Regions from separate parts of the Rahnella inusitata genome, predicted to be linked through region 2. Evidence: predicted binding sites of a transcription regulator. Region 2 holds the regulator's gene; each other region holds the start of a gene.

Region 1 (4,846 bases), on a different contig from region 2:
AGCCACAGCCGCGTGCGCTCTACCGGCACGCCGAGCGCACGCGCCATATCGTCGCCCATTTCCAGCAAATGCATTCGTCGTGAAAGCAGCGCCGCCAGCGCCCACGCCAGAATAATCAGCCCCAATACGGGCAGACTTTTGGCCCAGGTGATGCCGTTGAGCGATCCGGCGCTCCATAATCCGGCGGTCAGCGCCGATTCCAGAGAGGCCGAAATCACCAGCCAGGTATTGCCCGCGACCAGCAGTGCGCGTACGGCAATACCGACAATAATCAGGCGGAAGGTTTCAACGCCGTTGCGCCACGCCAGCAGATAAACCACCAGCGCCGTCAGCAATCCGCCCGCCATTGCCCCAACGGTAATACCGGCAATCGCGCTGTTAAACAGCACGATCGCGACCAGTACGCCGCTGTAGGCACCGGTATTGAAGCCAATGACATCAGGGCTGCCGAGTGGATTGCGCATCAGCGACTGGAAAATCGCGCCGCTGGCCGCCAGCGCTGCGCCTAAAATCAGCGCCATCGCCACACGCGGCAGCCGCCACTGCATGACGATTACCATCAGGTTATGTGGCCCTTCTCCGCGCAGGGCGTCGATCACCTGTAAAGGCGTGAGCGACAGGGTACCGCTGCCCAGACCGTAAATGGCCAGAGCGGCGCACAGGATGATCAGCAAAATGACAGTCAGCATTTGTCGCGAAAAGAACACTAAATGGCGTGAACGGGTCATAACAGCGGTGATTGTCGTCATCTTCAGCTCCGCTTCATCAGGTGGCGGTTTCGCACCAGAAGAATCAGCACCGGTGCGCCGATAAATGCCGTCACGATGGAAACACGCAGTTCACCCGGCACCAGCAGCCTCCCCGCGATGTCCGCCGTCAGCAGCAAAACAGGCGTCAGCACCAGCGTCCACGGCAATATCCAGCGCGGATCCGTTCCGGCCAGATGTCGGGCGATGTGCGGCATAATCAGTCCGACAAAGGCAATCGGCCCAACCGCCGCCGTGGCGCTGCCGCACAACAAGGTCACGGCCAGCAGACCGCAAAGCTGGGTGGGCACAATGCGGGTGCCAAGTGCGGTGGCGAGATCGCTGCCCATGCTCAGGTTATTGAGCGCGCGGGTCATCAGTAAAGCGAGAACAGCGCCGCTAACGACAGGCAGCGTCACGACACGGATCACCGCCATACTGCGAATATCCAGCGAACCGGCCTGCCAGAAACGCAACTGATCAAACACCAGCGGATTAAGCAAAGAAAGGCCGGACGAAAAACCTTCCAGCACTGCGCCGAGTGCCACGCCAGCCAGCGTCAGGCGGATCGGGCTGACTTTTCCGCCGCCCACCGCACCGATCAGCGCTACTATCAGCGTCGCTGCCAGCGCACCGGCAAACGCAAACCACAAATACTGGCTGACGTCGGTCGCACCAAAAAAGGTCATACCCACCACCACGGCAAAACCTGCACCGGCATTGACGCCCAGAATGCCAGGATCGGCCAGCGGATTGCGGGTCAGAATTTGCATCAGCGCGCCGGAAAGACCGAGTGCCACGCCCGCCAGCAACCCGGCCAGCGTGCGGGGCAGGCGCGCATCGCGGATGATCACGCAGTCGGGCAGCAGGGTACATTGGCCCTGTAATGCTGCGATCACCGTATGCAGCGGAACAGATTTCGCGCCAATCAGCAGACTTAATAAAATCACGATGGCCAGCAGGACAATTGCCAGCAGCATGAAAAGCATCCGACGCAGTAATGCCTGCGAGCGCATCGGTTGCCGTGAGTTTTCCGGGGAGGAATAGGGGGCCGAGGGTTCAGTAAGAGACCGTGACATGATGAGTAAAAGCACCAAAGTTAATCTTAATGATATTTATTATCATTATCTATTGCGTTTGGCTATGGTAGCATGAGTTATCCCGCAATAGCACTACATTGACTGTGCCTTTTACCCCTATGTGACGCATTGATAATGAACAAGCCCTCGATTTTACTCGATTTTTCCCTGCTGAAAACGCACGCCACATTTCGCGCCGTCTTCTGCGCGCGCTTTATTTCTATTCTGGCACTCGGCCTGCTCAGCATCGCCGTGCCGGTCCAGATTCAGTCCATGACCGGTTCGACCTTGCTGGTCGGGCTGTCTGTCACGCTGGCCGGAAGCGGCATGTTTATCGGCTTGCTGATGGGCGGTGTGATGGCTGACCGTTACGAGCGGCGCCGCCTGATCCTGTTTGCGCGCAGCACTTGCGGGCTGGGATTTGTCGGGTTGTGCATCAACGCGGCGCTGCCGGTTCCTTCGCTGACGCTTATCTACCTGCTGGCGGTGTGGGACGGTTTCTTCGGTGCCGTTGGCGTCACGGCGCTGCTGGCGGCGACGCCCGCGATTGTCGGAAGGGAAAATCTGGTGCAGGCCGGGGCGATCAGTATGCTCACCGTACGCTTCGGCTCGATTCTTTCACCGGCTATCGGCGGGCTGGTGATCGCCAGCGGAGGTGTGGCGTGGAACTATGGTCTGGCGGCGCTCGGAACCGGTCTGACGCTCATTCCGCTGCTGCGTTTACCGCAGCTGGCGCCGCCGGTGCAAAAGCGTGAACATCCGCTGCGGGCGCTGATTTCCGGTTTCGCTTTCCTGCTGCAAAACCGGGTGATCGGCATGGTAGCGCTGGTCGGCGCGCTGCTGACGATGGCAAGTGCGGTGCGGGTGCTGTATCCGGCGCTGTCCGGAATGTGGCAGGTCAGCGCCTCAGAACTTGGGCTGATGTACGCCGCCGTACCGCTCGGGGCGGCAGTCGGTGCGCTGACCAGCGGACGGGTGGCGAATGTTGCCCGGCCTGGCTGGCTGCTGCTGATGACCGCCATCGGCGCATTCGTGGCCGTCGGCCTGTTCAGCCTGATGCCGTGGTTCGGCCTCGGATTAGCCTTTTTGGTTATCTTCGGTTATCTCAGCGCCATCAATGCGTTACTGCAATATGCCCTGATCCAAAGTCTCACGCCGGATGATTTCCTCGGCAGGATTAACGGCCTGTGGACGGCGCAGAACGTGACGGGGGATGCGCTCGGCGCGCTGCTGCTGGGAGCGATGGGATCGGTGATGTTACCGGCCATCACTTCGGCGAGTTTCGGTTTCACGGCGGCGTTGCTGGGTGTGGTGCTGGCATTTGCGATGCGGGCGTTACGGCATACCGTGACGGGCGGGCAACAGGCTCAGCCTGCGCCCGCCGCTGCGGTCAGTGAGAAGTAAACAGCGTGTCCAGCCGCGTCAGCAGGTTGCTGGCGCTGTAATAATCCAGCCGGAAGGTGTCATTACCCAGTGCATAAACTTGTTTATGCTGAACCGCCGGAAGATGGGCCAGGAAGTGGTTTTCCATCAGCCGCTGCGTATCGCCGTCGTCGCCCGAAAACAGCATCAGGGTGTTGCCGTTCAGGCCTTCTGCCATGTTTTCCCCTGACAGCTGCACGATATCTTTTCGCACGCCCTGACTCTGGCTGCCGTGAAAATTGTCCGGCACTGTGGCCAGCGTAAACCCGAGTTCATGCAGCAACTGTCCCTGCGGGGAAGCGGATGTCCACAAATTGGCGGCCTTGCCATCGGGGCGATAGACCATCGCGGAGACCGGCTGGGCGGGCAATGTCAGCTGTGTTTTCAGCTGTTTAACCCGCTCATCAAACTGCTTCACCACGGCGGCGGCCTGCGCTTCATGACCGGTGGCTACGCCCAGTTGTCGCGCCAGTTCCTGCCAGCTTTTGTCGTCATAATTGACCACCAGTACCGGCGCAATCGCCGAAAGCTGGTCGTACAGTTTCAGTGCAGAATCCCCACCGGTGGCTGAGATGATAATGAGGTCAGGTGCTTCCCCGGCAATGGCTTCGGCATTTGGCTCGCCGATATACAAACGCTGCACCTTACGCTCTGCGGCGATCTGGCCCCACTGGCGGAAAAAGCCCTGCGCGTCCGCAATCCGGCTGTTCGGGCTGGTTGCACCGCTGGCGATCACCGGCGCATCAATGGCCAGCAAAGTACCGGTGACGGTCACGCTGGTGGAGACGATGCGTTCAGGCGCATGGGCCAGCGTAATGCTGCCGTGTTCAGTGTTTATCTCACGAGGCCAGCCGGTTCCGGCGGCCAGACAGGCCTGTGTCAGCAGGGCGAAAAGCCCGCCCGCGAGGGTCAGACGTTGGAGCAGGGTATTCTTCATTAAAGACAATCCTTCACGATAGCGTACTGATAAATAGCCGTTTTTCGGTGATTCTACGTGCCCTGAAATCAGGAAAAAAGCGCAAGACTTCAGGTTTCTATGATTGACACACGTAAAACCGGCGAGTAGTTTACCGCCATCAGATGCAAATGATAATCGTTATTATATTCATTATCATTTTATTAACAGGAGTCGACTGATGGATGCTGTAGTGACGGATGGCAAAAGCAACGGAGCAGGGCAGGTCGGGGAGCAGTGCCCGGAGGTGGTGAAAAACATCGCGGATATCTCTCCTGCCAGCGGATTTTTCTTCACTTCCCCTTTTCGAAGCTTAGCCACGCAGGGATGTTTTACTCAGCTCACGCTGCCTGCCGCTGGCGGTGAGGCGCTGAACGGTGAATTTCAGCAGGCGATTGCGCAGGCATTCATACAGGCGCGAAACGCCGGTATCGCTCATCCGATAGTCTGTGGCGCCATTCCCTTCGATACGCAACAGCCCTCGGCATTGTTTGTGCCAAAAGAAGTGCAGTGGTTTGACCGTCAGCAGTTTCTCGATAATGCACCCGTGAGCCAAAACGCCTTGCCGGAGGTGAAGCGAAAAACGGAATATCCCGCGCAAACTGAATTCATGCAGATGGTCTCTTCAGCGGTTGAAGCCACCG
Region 2 (4,846 bases):
ACGTGCAAATGGTGAAAATGCCGAATCATCCGAGCAAACCGGAAATGGGCACCCGCGAAGTGCCGTTCACCCGTGAGATTTACATCGATCAGGCTGATTTCCGCGAAGAAGCGAACAAACAGTACAAACGTCTGGTGCTGGGCAAAGAAGTTCGCCTGCGCAATGCGTATGTGATCAAAGCGGAACACATCGAGAAAGACGCGGAAGGGAATATCACCACCATCTTCTGTTCTTACGATATCGATACGCTGAGCAAAGATCCCGCTGATGGCCGTAAGGTGAAAGGCGTGATTCACTGGGTTTCTGCTTCTGAAGGTAAACCGGCAGAATTTCGCCTGTATGACCGTCTGTTCAGCGTTGCGAACCCTGGCCAGGCTGAAGATTTCCTGACCACCATCAACCCGGAATCTCTGGTGATTGCTCAGGGCTTCGTTGAGCCGTCTCTGGTCGCTGCTCAGGCAGAAGTCAGTGTGCAGTTCGAACGTGAAGGTTACTTCTGTGCCGACAGCCGCTATTCAAGTGCTGAGCATCTGGTGTTCAACCGCACCGTCGGCCTTCGCGACACCTGGGAAAGCAAACCCGTCGCCTGACTGAAATATCACGTCTGACTCAACGCAGCTTCGGCTGCGTTTTTTTATGTCTGGAAAATGGTGCGTTTGATTTTCATCGCGAATTAATGTGTTTTTGATGGTCACTTTTTAGCTCCCTGATTTAACCACTTTATGAATGCTGAAACGTGTAAAGTATGTGATTATTTATTTTAACTCTCTGAAATTATTGTTATTTACTATTTTCTGGCTGTTTAATCCCTCCTGAGTCGTTTCTGTTACACTTTTTCATCTTTATGTGCACTTTGTCATACTTCAGAGAACAATGATTAATTACTCATTGATAATTCGCGTCGCGAAAAATACTCTTAACCTGCTTTTTACGGTTACGCCTCTGGCGGCCGCTTTTAATACCCGTTTGGGTTTTGCACCATCTTTTTTAGTCAAAATGAGGAATTTCTATGCACAAGCACCTTAACCGGGGCAGGGGATCGGCTTATCTGAAACCTGTGATGTACACTCTGGCTGGCACCTTACTGGGTGGCGGAATGACTTTTTCTCAGGAAGTCAGAGCGGAAGGCTTTATTGATGATTCCACGCTGACTGGCGGAGTTTATTACTGGCAGCGCGAGCGTGATCGCAAAGATCTGAATAAGACTAAAGAAGAAACCCGACCTGATGGCTCGAAAGTTACGGTCAACAACCCTGATTACGATAAATATGCCACTAACCTTTCTCACTCCACCGCCAACCTGAATCTGGATTTCTCCTCCGGTTATGCGTGGGATATGTTCGGTATCGACGTCGCAGCTTTTACTGCGATTGAGCTGGCTGAAGCCAGCGACAGCGGCCACCCGAACGAAATCGCGTTCTCTTCCAAAAACCACGCCTACGACGAAGATTACTCCGGCGATAAGGGCGGGGTCAGCCTGTACAAAGCCGCGGGTAAATTTAAATATGGCGGTTTCTGGGGACATGCGGGTTACATCCAGCCTACCGGGCAGACGCTGATCGCTCCGCACTGGAGCTTCATGCCGGGCACCTATCGCGGCGCGGAAGCCGGTTATAAACATGATTTCGGCGAACCGGGCGAGCTGAGTTTCTCTTACATGTGGGCGGACGAATACAAATCGCCGTGGCATCTGGAAATGGATGATTTCCGCCAGAATGACAAGAAAACCGGTGTCTCCTACATTCATTCCCTCGGCGCGAAATATGATTTTAAAAATGATTTCGTCCTCGAAGCGGCCTATGGCGAAGCGGAAAGCTACGTCGATCAGTACTTTGCCAAAGCGTCCTATAAGGCCGATCTGCTGGGCAATCCGCTGACCACCAGCTACCAGTTCTACGGTGCGGAAGACCGCATCAGCGACAAGAACGATCCGAACAGTTTGTATGACGGTCTCGCCTGGTTGCAGGCGCTGACATTCGGCTACACCACAGGCCAGTTCAACTGGCGTCTTGAAGGGACGATGGTCAAGGCAGAAGGGAATCAGGGGTATTTCCTGCAGCGTATGACACCGACTTATTCCTCATCTAACGGTCGTCTTGACGTGTGGTGGGATAACCGTTCTGACTTCAACGCCAACGGTGAAAAAGCGGTCTATGCCGGGGTGTTATACGATCTGGCGAAATGGGATCTGCCGGGCTTCGCGGTGGGCGGTTCTTACGTTTATGCATGGGACGCCAAGCCTAGCACCAATGCGGCTTATGACCAGAGCCAGCGCCTGAAAGAGAGCGCCTGGAGTCTGGACGCGCTGTACACCATTCAGGAAGGCCGCGCCAAAGGCACGCTGTTCAAACTGCATTACACCCAGTACGACAACCATTCGGATATCCCGAGCTGGGGCGGTGGTTACGGCAACATCTTCCAGGATGAAAAAGACGTCAAATTCATCGTTATCGCTCCATTCACTATTTTCTGAGGTCGCCATGTCGATGAATAAATTACTGATGATCGTTGTTACTTGCGTTTTCCTTGCAGGCTGTGCTCCGACAACGGCGCAAAAAGAAGACACCAAATTGCGTGAGGCCTACAGCGTCTGTATCAACAAGGCGGAAGGATCGCCAGACAAAATAGCCTCGTGCCAGACGGTTCTTGACGTCCTGAAACAGGAAAAAGCGCACAAGCAATTTGCCGAACAGGAAACAGTGCGGGTGGTGGATTACCAGCGCTGCCTTACCGCGCGTAAAACCGGGGACGGCCAGGCTTACGCCGACGACTGCGGCAAAATCTGGCAGGAAATCAGAGCGAATAATTCTCCTAAACCAACGAATTAAGGATGAGGTTGGAGATGGAAAAAATTCAGACTCAACGCACTGGCATCATTATGATGATACGCCAAAACCGCAAATTACCGGTGATGTCTGGATAAGCTCAGCCTCTGCCGAGGGGGCAGGCTTTCGCCGCGCAGAGCCGGTCACCGATAAGCTTTAAGCGAAACCGCATGAGGCTAAAAAAAAACGAAACCCCGGTTCTCCGGGGTTTTTTATATCTGATGTTCAGCGCTCAGGCCAAAAAAAAACCGCTTTTCAGCGGTTAGTTAAGGCTTTACGTTGACGGCAACTTCACCGAACCGGGCAGATTACTGCGCGGGTTTATCATTGTGCAAAGAATCATCTTCGCGGCAATCGCCTGCTTCACAGTGGCCGTACAAGTACAGGCTGTGGTTGGTCAGTTTGATGCCATGTTTCTTAGCGATTTCACGCTGACGACCTTCGATATATTCGTCGCGGAATTCAATCACGCGGCCACAATCTAAGCAGATCAGGTGGTCATGGTGATGTTGCTGGGTCAGTTCGAATACGGATTTGCCGCCTTCGAAGTTATGACGCGTTACGATACCGGCGTCATCAAACTGGTTCAGAACACGGTAAACCGTCGCCAGACCAATCTCTTCACCCATATCAATCAGTTGTTTGTACAGATCTTCCGCACTCACGTGATGACCTTCCGGCGCTTGCAGCACTTCCAGGATTTTAAGGCGCGGAAGCGTGACTTTTAAGCCGGCTTTCTTCAGTGCGGTGTTGTTGTCAGTCATGCGGATTCAGTCCTGTTACTATGTGCTAATCAAGTTGAGGCATGGAGCCTGTGGCATCAGCGGCACAAAAATGTTCGTTTAGGATCCTTCGTTTAACGGAAGTGTGCCGATCCCCTAAACGATTGCCTGTTAATAAAGATCACTAAATGCCGGTCACATCAGAGAATGCAACGACTTGATCGATAGAAAAAACAGATGAACTCAGTGTACCTTGATACTACTGAAAGTAACAATTTTGTTGTGGCTAAATTGTTAATTTCAGTAATAGTTTGGCCCTTCAATTGTAGAATAAATCCTCAGGGCCAACAGGGTTTTTAGCCAATAATTTCTGAAAGGCTTAATTCTTCTGTAATTTGCTTAACCCACGCATCAACGCGCTCATTGGTTAATTCAGGTTGACGGTCTTCGTCAATCGCCAGTCCGATGAAGTGTTTATCATCGGCCAGACCTTTAGAGGCTTCGAAATGATAGCCTTCTGTTGGCCAGTGACCCACAATCACCGCGCCGCGTGGCTCAATGATGTCGCGCACGGTGCCCAGTGCGTCACAGAAATATTCTGCATAGTCTTCCTGATCGCCACAGCCAAACAGCGCAACCAGCTTACCTTCGAAGTCGATCTCTTCCAGGCTTGGGAAGAAGTCATCCCAGTCACACTGGGCTTCACCGTAATACCAGGTTGGAATACCGATCAGCAAGATATCGAATTTTTCCAGATCCTCTTTGCTGCTCTTCGCAATGTCATGCACCTCAGCAACATCTTTACCCAGTTGTTTCTGGATCATTTTTGCGATGTTTTCGGTGTTACCTGTATCGGATCCAAAGAAGATTCCTACTACGGCCATAAGATGTCTAACCTCTTGTTCTCAATGATAAGCCCTGCATTGCAGGCAATAATAACGCTGATAATAGCAAACTTGCGGGGCGGAGAATATGCTTCCGCTCGCCTTCTTAACTGACGAATAAGTTTATCGGCCAAACTTTTTAAGTGTTATCGCCTTCGTGTCTTTTGAAAGTCTGTCTTTAACCTCAAAGTTATTGAGGTTAAAAGCAAAGTGAAGAAATAATCCGACACACTCCTTAAGTTTAAGCACGTCCAGCCGATAGATGATGCGAGAGCAATCTCAACATAATAAAGAAATCGATGCCCGGAGAGGTGTTCAAACATGTCCAGAGGCACCCGTCCGCTGGTTACGTGTCTTGATTCTCCGCATCCCCCTCAATCCTCAGACCAGAAACAGTCATGTTTCGAGAGAGGCA
Region 3 (4,846 bases), 1.5 Mb from region 2:
AATTTGCGCGCCACTTGATTGCGATGAGCCGATGATGAAAGTCGATGCGGCAAAACGTGGCACGCTGGATCGCCGCATTCCGCTGGAAGTACGTCAGTCGTTCCGTGGTGCAATGGAATGTAACGGTAACGGTCTTTGCTTCAACTTTGATGTGAAAAGCCCGATGTGTCCGTCGATGAAAATCACCGGTAGCCGTATTCATTCTCCAAAAGGACGGGCAGGATTAGTCCGTGAATGGCTGCGTTTGCTATCTGAGCAGGGTGTTGATCCGCTGGCGTTGGAAAATGCCTTGCCGGAGAAAGGGCTGAGTTTCCGCACTCTCATCGACCGCACGCGTAATACCTGGCACGCCAACAAAGGTGAATATGATTTTTCCCATGAAGTGAAAGAGGCGATGTCAGGTTGTCTGGCCTGCAAAGCCTGTTCCACCCAGTGCCCGATTAAGATTGACGTACCCGGCTTCCGCTCGCGTTTCCTTCAGCTTTATCACACCCGTTATCTGCGCCCGGCGCGCGACCATGTCGTCGCGAGCGTTGAGAGTTATGCGCCGCTGATGGCCAAAGCACCGAAGCTGTTTAACTTCTTCCTGAAACAGCCATGGGTGCGGGAAATGAGCCGTAAAAGCATCGGCATGGTAGACCTGCCTTTGCTGTCTACACCGACGCTCCGTGAGCAACTGCTGGGGCATCGTGCCAGCACGATGACGCTCGAACAGCTGGAGAAAATATCTCCGGCGCAGCGCGGTGAATATGTTCTGGTGGTGCAGGATCCGTTTACCAGTTTTTACGATGCGCAGGTCGTGGCTGATTTCATCCGGCTTATCGAAAAACTGGGTCTGAAACCCGTACTGCTGCCGTTCTCACCGAACGGTAAAGCGCAGCACATTAAAGGCTTCCTGCAACGCTTTGCAAAAACCGCTAAGAAAACTTCTCAGTTCCTTAACCGTGTAGCTCAGTTAGGCATGCCACTGGTGGGAGTCGATCCGGCGCTGGTGCTGTGTTATCGCGATGAATATAAGGAAATTCTCGGGGATGCCCGCGGTTCGTTCCAGGTTCAGTTGGTACACGAATGGTTAGATACGTGGCTGGCAGAACGTCCACCACAACAGCAGAGCGGTGAGCCCTGGTATCTGTTCGGACACTGCACTGAAAGCACGGCGTTGCCAACCAGCGGTAAGCAGTGGGGGGATATTTTTGCCCGCTACGGCGCTAAGCTTGAAAATGTCGGCGTGGGCTGCTGTGGAATGGCCGGAACTTACGGTCACGAAACCAAAAACCTGCAAAACTCGCTGGGAATTTACGAGCTCTCATGGCACACGTCCTTACAGCGTCTGCCGCGTCAGCGCTGCCTGGCGACCGGCTACTCCTGCCGCAGTCAGGTCAAACGTATTGAAGGCAACGGAGTCCGACATCCTTTGCAGGCTTTACTGGAAATCATTCCCTGATACATAAGGAAGCACGATGTCATTTTGGAAAAGAACCACCACCCTTGATGCGCTCAATGCAGGTAGTCAGGGATGCATGGTCGGGCACGTAGGAATTGTGTTCACCCAGCTGGGCGAGGATTTTCTTGAAGCTACAATGCCGGTGGATGAACGTACGACTCAGCCTTTCGGTTTGTTGCACGGTGGGGCATCCGTTGTACTGGCTGAAACCATGGGCTCAATGGCGGGATATCTGTGCAGCGAAGGTACACAGACGGTGGTTGGCGTGGAAATCAATGCCAGCCACATGAAGTCAGCGCGGGAAGGGCATGTCCGTGGGGTATGCCGTGCATTACGCGCCGGTCGTCGCAGCCAGGTCTGGCAGATTGAAATTTTCGATCAGCAGGGCGGGCTTTGCTGTGTATCCAGACTGACAACGATGGTTATCGATAGATGATCTGAGTGAATGAGTCAGGCAGGTAGAAAACAGAAGGGGCGGACAGGCTGAAAAGTTGTCCGCCTTTTTTATTCGCAGTATTCATCAGCTAACGCATTGAAACGCAATCAAAGATGATAGGGGACGCGTTTGGCAAAGTCTGTTTGGAAGGCTGTCGCTTTTTCCCAGATGCCCATCATGGCATAATACTGACAAATGAGTTTGAGCGTATGCCGCGCAAAATGGTAGCTCTGAACACGGAAGAGTTCGCAACGACCGACACTGTTTATTTCCAGTATCAGGCGGTTATGCAGTTTGCATAACGCATGCAGATAACTGTGATCATCCCCGTTTTGCAGGCATAAATTGGCCATGTCCAGACAAATGCTGTTGAGGCGTTTTAGCTGGCAGAGGTGTGCGTCAGGGCGGCGTAAGGCGGCATCCGCCATATAGAAATCCACGGTGGCATCGCGGACACTGGATTTGTATTCGTCGATCTTACTCTGCAACCACGCATTTACCGATTGAGCCATTCTCAGTATTCCGGTTTATCTTAATGATAATCATTATCAAAGAACGAACATCATATTGTCAAAAAATAACCGGATCAACGTTTTCATCGGTTTTTTCATTTTTCCGCGAAAATGAGTAAACAAAAAGAGCCTTATTATTGCGTTTAGGGTGAATTCATAAATAGGCATTTCCGATGAATGTTTTATAATAGACCTAATGAAAGCTATTAAACCATGATCTTTATAAGGTTAATTTTGCGTTTTTTAACAAAAAATTGACAACTTATTCAATCAGTTGATGGTTGCGGTGTTCAAGACCCGCTGGCAACCAGACCCAAAGCCGATGCACATTGAGTGGCGTTCCTCGTGGGTCATCGCTATACCCTCTTAAAACAAGAGGTTGAAGTGATAAATGTTATCACTAGAATAGAGACAATAGGTCTTGTCTATGACCGTAAAACTATGAGGTAAGACAGATGCAAACTGAAACTGTCGGCTCGTTCTCTTTAGACGACAACGTTTGGCAAGGCGTGATCCTGACTGATGCTGCGGCGAAACAGGTGAAAACCCTGATGACCCAGGATCCAGAAGTCAAAGGTCTTCAGCTCTCGGTGAAACAATCGGGCTGCGCTGGCTTTGGCTACGTTCTGGATTTAACCAAACAACCGGCCAGCGATGACCTGGTGTTTGAGCATGACGGCGCTTTGCTGTTTGTTCCGCTGAAGGCGATGCCTTTCATCGACGGAACCGAGGTGGATTTCGTCCGCGAAGGGCTGAATCAGATATTTAAATTCAATAATCCTAAAGCTCAGCATGCCTGCGGGTGTGGCGAAAGTTTCGGCCTGTAAGCACCGGCCGTTTTTAAGATTATTGTAAACAAAGCGATGTAACCAACATGTCACGAAGCAACGTAGAAATTCCAGACGATGTGCAGTCTTGGGTCGGCGAGGGAACGAATTATAAAGAAGGGTTCTTTACCCAGCTGGCAACCGATGAACTAGCATCAGGCATCAACGAAGATGTGGTTCGCGCGATCTCCGCGAAACGCAACGAACCTGAGTGGATGCTGGAGTTCCGTCTGCAGGCTTATCATGCTTGGCTGAAAATGGAAGAGCCGCACTGGTTGAAAGCGTATTACACGCCTCTCGATTATCAGGATTATAGCTATTATTCCGCGCCATCTTGTGGCAGCTGTGATGATACCTGTGGTTCTCAGCCAGGTGCTACGCAACAGCCACCCGCAGATTCTCACGGCATTCCGGCGCTTGATGGTAAAAATTACCTGACCAGCGAAGTGGAAAAAGCCTTTGAGCAGTTGGGTGTTCCGGTACGTGAAGGGAAAGAAGTGGCCGTCGATGCAATTTTCGACTCCGTTTCTGTTTCCACGACGTACCGTGAGAAGCTGGCGGAATCCGGCGTCATTTTCTGCTCATTCGGCGAAGCCATTCACGAATATCCGGATCTGGTTCGCAAATACCTCGGTACCGTTGTGCCCGCGCAGGATAACTTCTTTGCTGCGCTGAACGCTGCGGTCGCCTCCGACGGCACCTTTGTTTACGTTCCAAAAGGCGTGCGCTGTCCGATGGAGCTGTCGACCTATTTTCGTATCAACGCGGCCAAAACCGGTCAGTTCGAACGTACTATCCTGATTGCCGACGAAGGTAGCTACGTCAGCTACATCGAAGGTTGTTCAGCACCGGTGCGTGATACCTATCAGCTGCACGCCGCCGTCGTCGAAGTCATTCTGCATAAAGACGCTGAAGTGAAATACTCCACCGTGCAGAACTGGTTCTCCGGCAGCAAAGACAGCAGCGGCGGGATCCTCAACTTCGTGACCAAACGTGCATTGTGCGAAGGCGCAGGGTCGAAGATGTCCTGGACGCAGTCTGAAACTGGCTCTGCGATCACCTGGAAATACCCAAGCGTTATCCTTAAAGGCGATAACTCGATTGGCGAATTCTTCTCCGTTGCGCTGACCAGTGGCAAGCAGCAGGCAGACACCGGGACCAAGATGATTCACATTGGTAAAAATACCAAATCGACGATCATCTCTAAGGGTATCTCCGCAGGTCACAGCCAGAATAGCTATCGTGGTCTGGTGAAGATTCTGCCGGGTGCTGAAAATGCCCGTAACTTTACCCAGTGTGACTCCATGCTGATCGGTCCGGACAGCGCCGCGCATACCTTCCCGTATGTCGAAGTGCGCAATAACACCGCGCAACTGGAGCATGAAGCCACGACGTCTAAAATCGGTGATGACCAGCTATTCTATTGCCTGCAACGTGGTATCAGCGAAGATGACGCGATTTCCATGATTGTTAACGGTTTCTGTAAAGATGTCTTTTCCGAGCTGCCGCTGGAGTTTGCTGTCGAAGCACAGAAACTGCTGGCGATCAGCCTTGAACACAGCGTCGGGTAATTCCGGCGTCTTTTCCTGTCGTTGCTACGTGGTGTGACGCGGCGACGAACAGGTTT
Region 4 (4,846 bases), 500 kb from region 2:
AAACTGGCGAACGGTCAGATCTGGTCACCGAAAAATGATGACCATCAGTTCCGTGGTCAGGTTCTGCTGGTGGATGCGCTGGCGCGTTCCATGAACGTACCGACGGTAAACCTCGGGATGGCGGTGGGCCTCGATAACATCACTAAAACGCTGATTGATTTGGGCATTCCAAAAGAATCCCTCAACCAGACGCCGTCGATGCTGCTTGGTGCGATTGCGCTGACGCCGATGGAAGTGGCGCAGGAATACCAGACCATTGCCAGCGGCGGTAACAAAGCGCCACTGTCGGCGGTGCGTTCGGTGATTGCCGAAGACGGCACCGTGCTGTATCAGAGCTTCCCGCAGGCGATCCGCGTGATCCCGGCCCAGGCGGCCTATCTGACGCTGTATGCGATGCAACAGGTTGTGCAGGAAGGGACTTCGCGCGCGCTGGCGAACAAGTTCCCGAAACTGCATCTGGCGGCGAAAACCGGAACCTCGAACGAACTGCGTGACAGCTGGTTCGCCGGTATCGATGGCAATCAGGTGGCGATCACCTGGGTTGGGCGTGATAACAATGGCCCGTCTAAACTCTGGGGCTCGACCGGTGCGCTGGTGCTGTACGGACGTTATCTGGAAAACGGCACGCCACAGCCGCTGAATCTGCAAATGCCGGAAGGCATCAGCACCATGAATATCGACGGCAGCGGCAACTTTGTCTGCGGCGGCGGTGGCTCAGGTATGCTGAGCGGTGGCGGGGCAACGCGCTCCATCCCGGTCTGGACCGATTCACCGGATGCGATGTGTCAGGCTTCCGTCAGTGCGGTTCAGCAGCAACAACAGCAGCAGATGCAGCAGCAACAGCAACAACAGCAGCAGCCGTCTCAGGGGCAGACGCCGCAGTCTCAGGATGAGAAAAAAGACAGCAACGGCGTGGCGGGTTGGATCAAGGATATGTTTGGTTCGAATTAACAACCGTCTGATTCAATAAGCTAAAAAGGGCGCGATGAAAATCGTGCCCTTTTTTATTTGTTATCCTTAACCAAAATTGACTCACGCTGTTTTACATTCTCTTCAAACCGGCTACATCCATTCCCGTTTAATTTATAGGCACTTTTACCCATATTTAACATGGGGATACTTTTTATTCACTCAGCCAATGTATGAGGTAAATACGCTTGCAGATGCGCAAGCATTGCGCATATTATGCGATGTTCATAATAATAATTATCGTTTACATTCCCATTAATAAACACTCCAGAGATAACGCAATGGCTTTCCAGCGCTCCCTTTCTTCACCCAAAGACGTCTTTACGCGTCGCACACTGGCTTTAACGATTACGGCGGCATTGAGCTCAACGTCTCTTTACGCAGGCGCGGCAACCGCTCCGGCAAAAGAAGACACCATCAATGTCACCAGTTCAGCCGCTGCTGAAGCAGCACCGGAATCTGCGTGGGGCCCTGCGGCAACGATCGCCGCAAAACACAGTGCAACCGGGACGAAAACCGATACGCCACTGGTGAAAACCCCGCAGTCAATTTCCGTCGTGACCCGTGAAGAAATGGACATGAAACAGCCTGCTTCCGTAAAAGAAGCGCTGGGCTACACGCCGGGCGTTTTCGCCAGCCGTGGCAGTTCCTCCACTTATGATGCGATCGCTATTCGTGGTTTCACTTCCGTGAACACCAACCAGTATCTCGATGGCATCAAACTTCAGGGTGACAACTACTCTGAAGTGTCGATGGATCCGTATTTCCTTGAGCGTGTTGAAGTGCTGCGCGGGCCGTCTTCCGTGTTATACGGCAAGAGCAACCCTGGCGGCGTGGTCAGCATGGTCAGCAAGCGTCCGACCACTGAACCGCTGAAAGAAGTGCAGTTCAAAATGGGGACAGACAATCTGTTCCAGACCGGTTTTGATTTCAGCGATGCAATTGATGACGACGGCGTGTATTCCTACCGTCTGACCGGCGTGGCGCGCAGTCAGGATACTCAGCAGGAGATGGCGAAAGAAAAACGCTACGGTATCGCGCCGTCTTTCACCTGGCGTCCTGATGACAAAACCAACTTCACCTTCCTGAGCAACTTCCAGAATGAGCCGGATGCCGGTTTCTACGGCTGGTTACCGCGTCAGGGCACCGTGGTGCCGTATTACGACGCTAACGGGAAAGCGCATAAGTTGCCGACCGACTTCAACGAAGGCGAAGAAAGCAACAAGATGTCCCGCAATCAGAAAATGGTCGGTTACAGCTTCGAACACGGCTTTAACGACACCTGGACCGTGCGTCAGAACCTGCGTTACACCAAACTTGATACCCAGTACAAAGGCGTTTACGGTACTGGTTATGTCGGGAATGGCGTGATGAGCCGCGCGTACGTGCAGTCAAAAGAGAAACTGGCTAACTTCGACGTGGATACCCAGGCGCAGGCTAAATTTGCTACCGCTGATGTCGATCACACCCTGCTGATGGGCGTGGATTACATGCGTATGCGTAACGACATTGATGCCGATTATGGTTCCGCCAGCAATCTGAGCATGAGCAATCCGCAGTACGGCAACAGCAATGTCTCCCTGTACTTCCCGTATGAAATCCTGAACCGTCAGGAGCAAACCGGTCTGTACGCGCAGGATCAGGCGGAATGGAACAAGTGGATCCTGACCGTTGGCGGTCGTTATGATTTTGCCAAAAGCTCGACGTTTACCCGTTCAAGCAACAGCGCTACGCAAATTAATGACCAGCAGTTCACCTGGCGCGGCGGTTTGAACTACCTGTTTGATAACGGCATCTCCCCGTACTTCAGCTACAGCGAATCCTTTGAACCGACAGCCGGTTCTAACAAGGATGGAAAGCCGTTTGATCCATCAATCGGTAAACAGTACGAAGCGGGTGTGAAATACATTCCGAACGATCGTCCGATCAGTCTGACGGCAGCCGTATATCAGCTGACGAAAACCAAAAACCTGACCAATGATCCTACCGATCAGACGAATACCTTCAGCGTTCAGTCAGGTGAAATTCGTTCCCGTGGTCTGGAACTGGAAGCGAAAGCCGCACTCAACGCCAACATCAACATGACGGCGTCTTACACCTATACCGATGCGAAGTACACGCACGATCTTGCTTATGAAGGCAAACGTCCTGCTGAAGTACCGGCGAATATGGCCACACTGTGGGCGGATTACACCTTCCACGAAACCGCACTGAGCGGCCTGACCGTCGGTTCCGGTGTGCGTTACTTCGGTTCAACCTCCAGCTTCTACACCACGGGCGACAAGACTAACGAAGCCTTTAACGTTGCCGGTTACACGCTGGTGGATGCGACGATCAAATACGATCTCGCGCGCTTTGGTCTGCCGGGCTCTTCCGTTGGCGTGAACGTCAATAACCTGCTGGATCGCGAATACGTGGCAAGCTGCTACCGCGATTATGCCTGCTACTGGGGCGCGGAGCGTCAGGTGGTCGCCACAGCAACATTCAGATTTTAATAGTTAGTTTGCATTAACGCTGTGAAATCCGGGCACGCTGGTCGTGCCCGTTTCCTATTCAACTCATCGTCAAATCCGGATGTAAACGAAGAAAATCTTATGGCTGATAACAACGTACACCCGTCCACATCGCTGCCAGAAAGCGTATTCCGCCTGCAAGACGTCAGTTTTTCAGTGCCCGGACGCACGCTGCTGGCGCCGCTGTCGCTGACGTTCCCGCAGGGAAAAGTCTGTGGCCTGATTGGTCACAACGGCTCCGGTAAGTCGACGTTGTTAAAAATGCTCGGACGGCATCAGTCCGCCACGGCTGGCACGATTTTCCTCAACGACACTCCGCTTTCGCAGTGGGACAGCAAAGCCTTTGCGCGTCAGGTGGCGTATCTGCCCCAGCAGCTTCCGGCGGCAGAAGGCATGACGGTGCAGGAACTGGTGGCGATTGGCCGCTATCCGTGGCACGGCGCGCTCGGTCGTTTTAAGCATCAGGATAAAGAAAAAGTCGAAGAAGCTATCACGCTGGTTGGTCTGAAACCCTTTGCCCATCGTCTGGTGGACAGTCTCTCAGGCGGCGAGCGTCAGCGCGCGTGGCTGGCGATGATGGTGGCGCAGGACAGCCGCTGCCTGCTGCTTGATGAGCCGACGTCTGCGCTGGATATCGCGCATCAGAAAGACGTGCTGGCGCTGATCCAGCGCCTGAGCCGCGAGAAAGGCTTAACGGTGATCGCCGTCCTGCATGACCTGAACATGGCGGCGCGTTATTGCGACCAGCTGATGGCGTTACGTGGCGGCGAAATGATAGCCCAGGGCGCACCGGAAGAGATGATGCGCGGCGACGTTCTCGAACAAATTTATGGTATTCCGATGGGCATCCTTCCGCATCCGGCGGGCGGTGCTCCGGTGAGCTTCGTATACTGATATGTCTGATTTTCCTCCTTTTTCAGGGCTCACGCGTCGCCGTCTGTTACAAGCGATGGCGTTATCCCCGCTGCTGGCTTCCATGCCGACATTCGCCGGATCCAGACCGGATCTCAGCCGTATTATTGCCCTCGAATGGCTGCCCGCCGAGCTGCTGATTGCGCTGGGCGTGATGCCGATGGCCATCGCCGACATTCCCAATTACGAACTCTGGGTGGAAGAGCCAAAACTCGGCCCGTCGGTGATTGACGTCGGTCAGCGCACCGAACCGAATATGGAACTTATTCAGCAGCTTAAACCTTCATTGCTGCTGGTGACGCAGGGCTATGGCCCGAAAACGGCACAGCTGGAATCGATTGCACCGGTCATTGACGTGAAAGCCAACGACGGCAGCGCGAAGCCGTTGCAACTGGCGATCAAATCCTTGCACAAACTGGCGGATTATCTTGGTTTGCAGGGGAGCGCTGAAC

Evidence for each region. Region 2 encodes Fur, which represses iron uptake genes when iron is present. Its sites were predicted from a motif close to ATAATAATGAGAACNACTATCAA; they were not measured.
Region 1: entS (enterobactin transporter EntS) is a predicted target of Fur. The motif match lies at 1,849-1,871, and genes of this name have one in related genera.
Region 3: sufA (Fe-S cluster assembly scaffold SufA) is a predicted target of Fur. The motif match lies at 2,777-2,799, and genes of this name have one in related genera.
Region 4: fhuA (ferrichrome porin FhuA) is a predicted target of Fur. The motif match lies at 986-1,008, and genes of this name have one in related genera.

Annotation. Positions count from the first base shown of each region.
Region 1 covers NZ_CP065025.1:387,204-392,049, reverse strand. The annotation lists gene fepG (iron-enterobactin ABC transporter permease) at 1-689, opposite strand, end outside; gene fepD (Fe(3+)-siderophore ABC transporter permease) at 752-1,726, opposite strand; gene entS (enterobactin transporter EntS) at 1,961-3,229, shown strand; gene fepB (Fe2+-enterobactin ABC transporter substrate-binding protein) at 3,216-4,184, opposite strand; gene I2123_RS23575 (isochorismate synthase) at 4,384-4,846, shown strand, end outside.
Region 2 covers NZ_CP065024.1:3,744,917-3,749,762, reverse strand. The annotation lists gene glnS (glutamine--tRNA ligase) at 1-590, shown strand, start outside; gene chiP (chitoporin ChiP) at 1,010-2,473, shown strand; gene chiQ (ChiQ/YbfN family lipoprotein) at 2,487-2,828, shown strand; gene fur (ferric iron uptake transcriptional regulator) at 3,134-3,589, opposite strand; gene fldA (flavodoxin FldA) at 3,904-4,431, opposite strand.
Region 3 covers NZ_CP065024.1:2,209,232-2,214,077, forward strand. The annotation lists gene ydiJ (D-2-hydroxyglutarate dehydrogenase YdiJ) at 1-1,444, shown strand, start outside; gene I2123_RS10385 (hotdog fold thioesterase) at 1,461-1,880, shown strand; gene I2123_RS10390 (hypothetical protein) at 1,988-2,392, opposite strand; gene sufA (Fe-S cluster assembly scaffold SufA) at 2,848-3,219, shown strand; gene sufB (Fe-S cluster assembly protein SufB) at 3,267-4,790, shown strand.
Region 4 covers NZ_CP065024.1:4,245,382-4,250,227, reverse strand. The annotation lists gene mrcB (bifunctional glycosyl transferase/transpeptidase) at 1-951, shown strand, start outside; gene fhuA (ferrichrome porin FhuA) at 1,251-3,464, shown strand; gene fhuC (Fe3+-hydroxamate ABC transporter ATP-binding protein FhuC) at 3,564-4,376, shown strand; gene fhuD (Fe(3+)-hydroxamate ABC transporter substrate-binding protein FhuD) at 4,378-4,846, shown strand, end outside.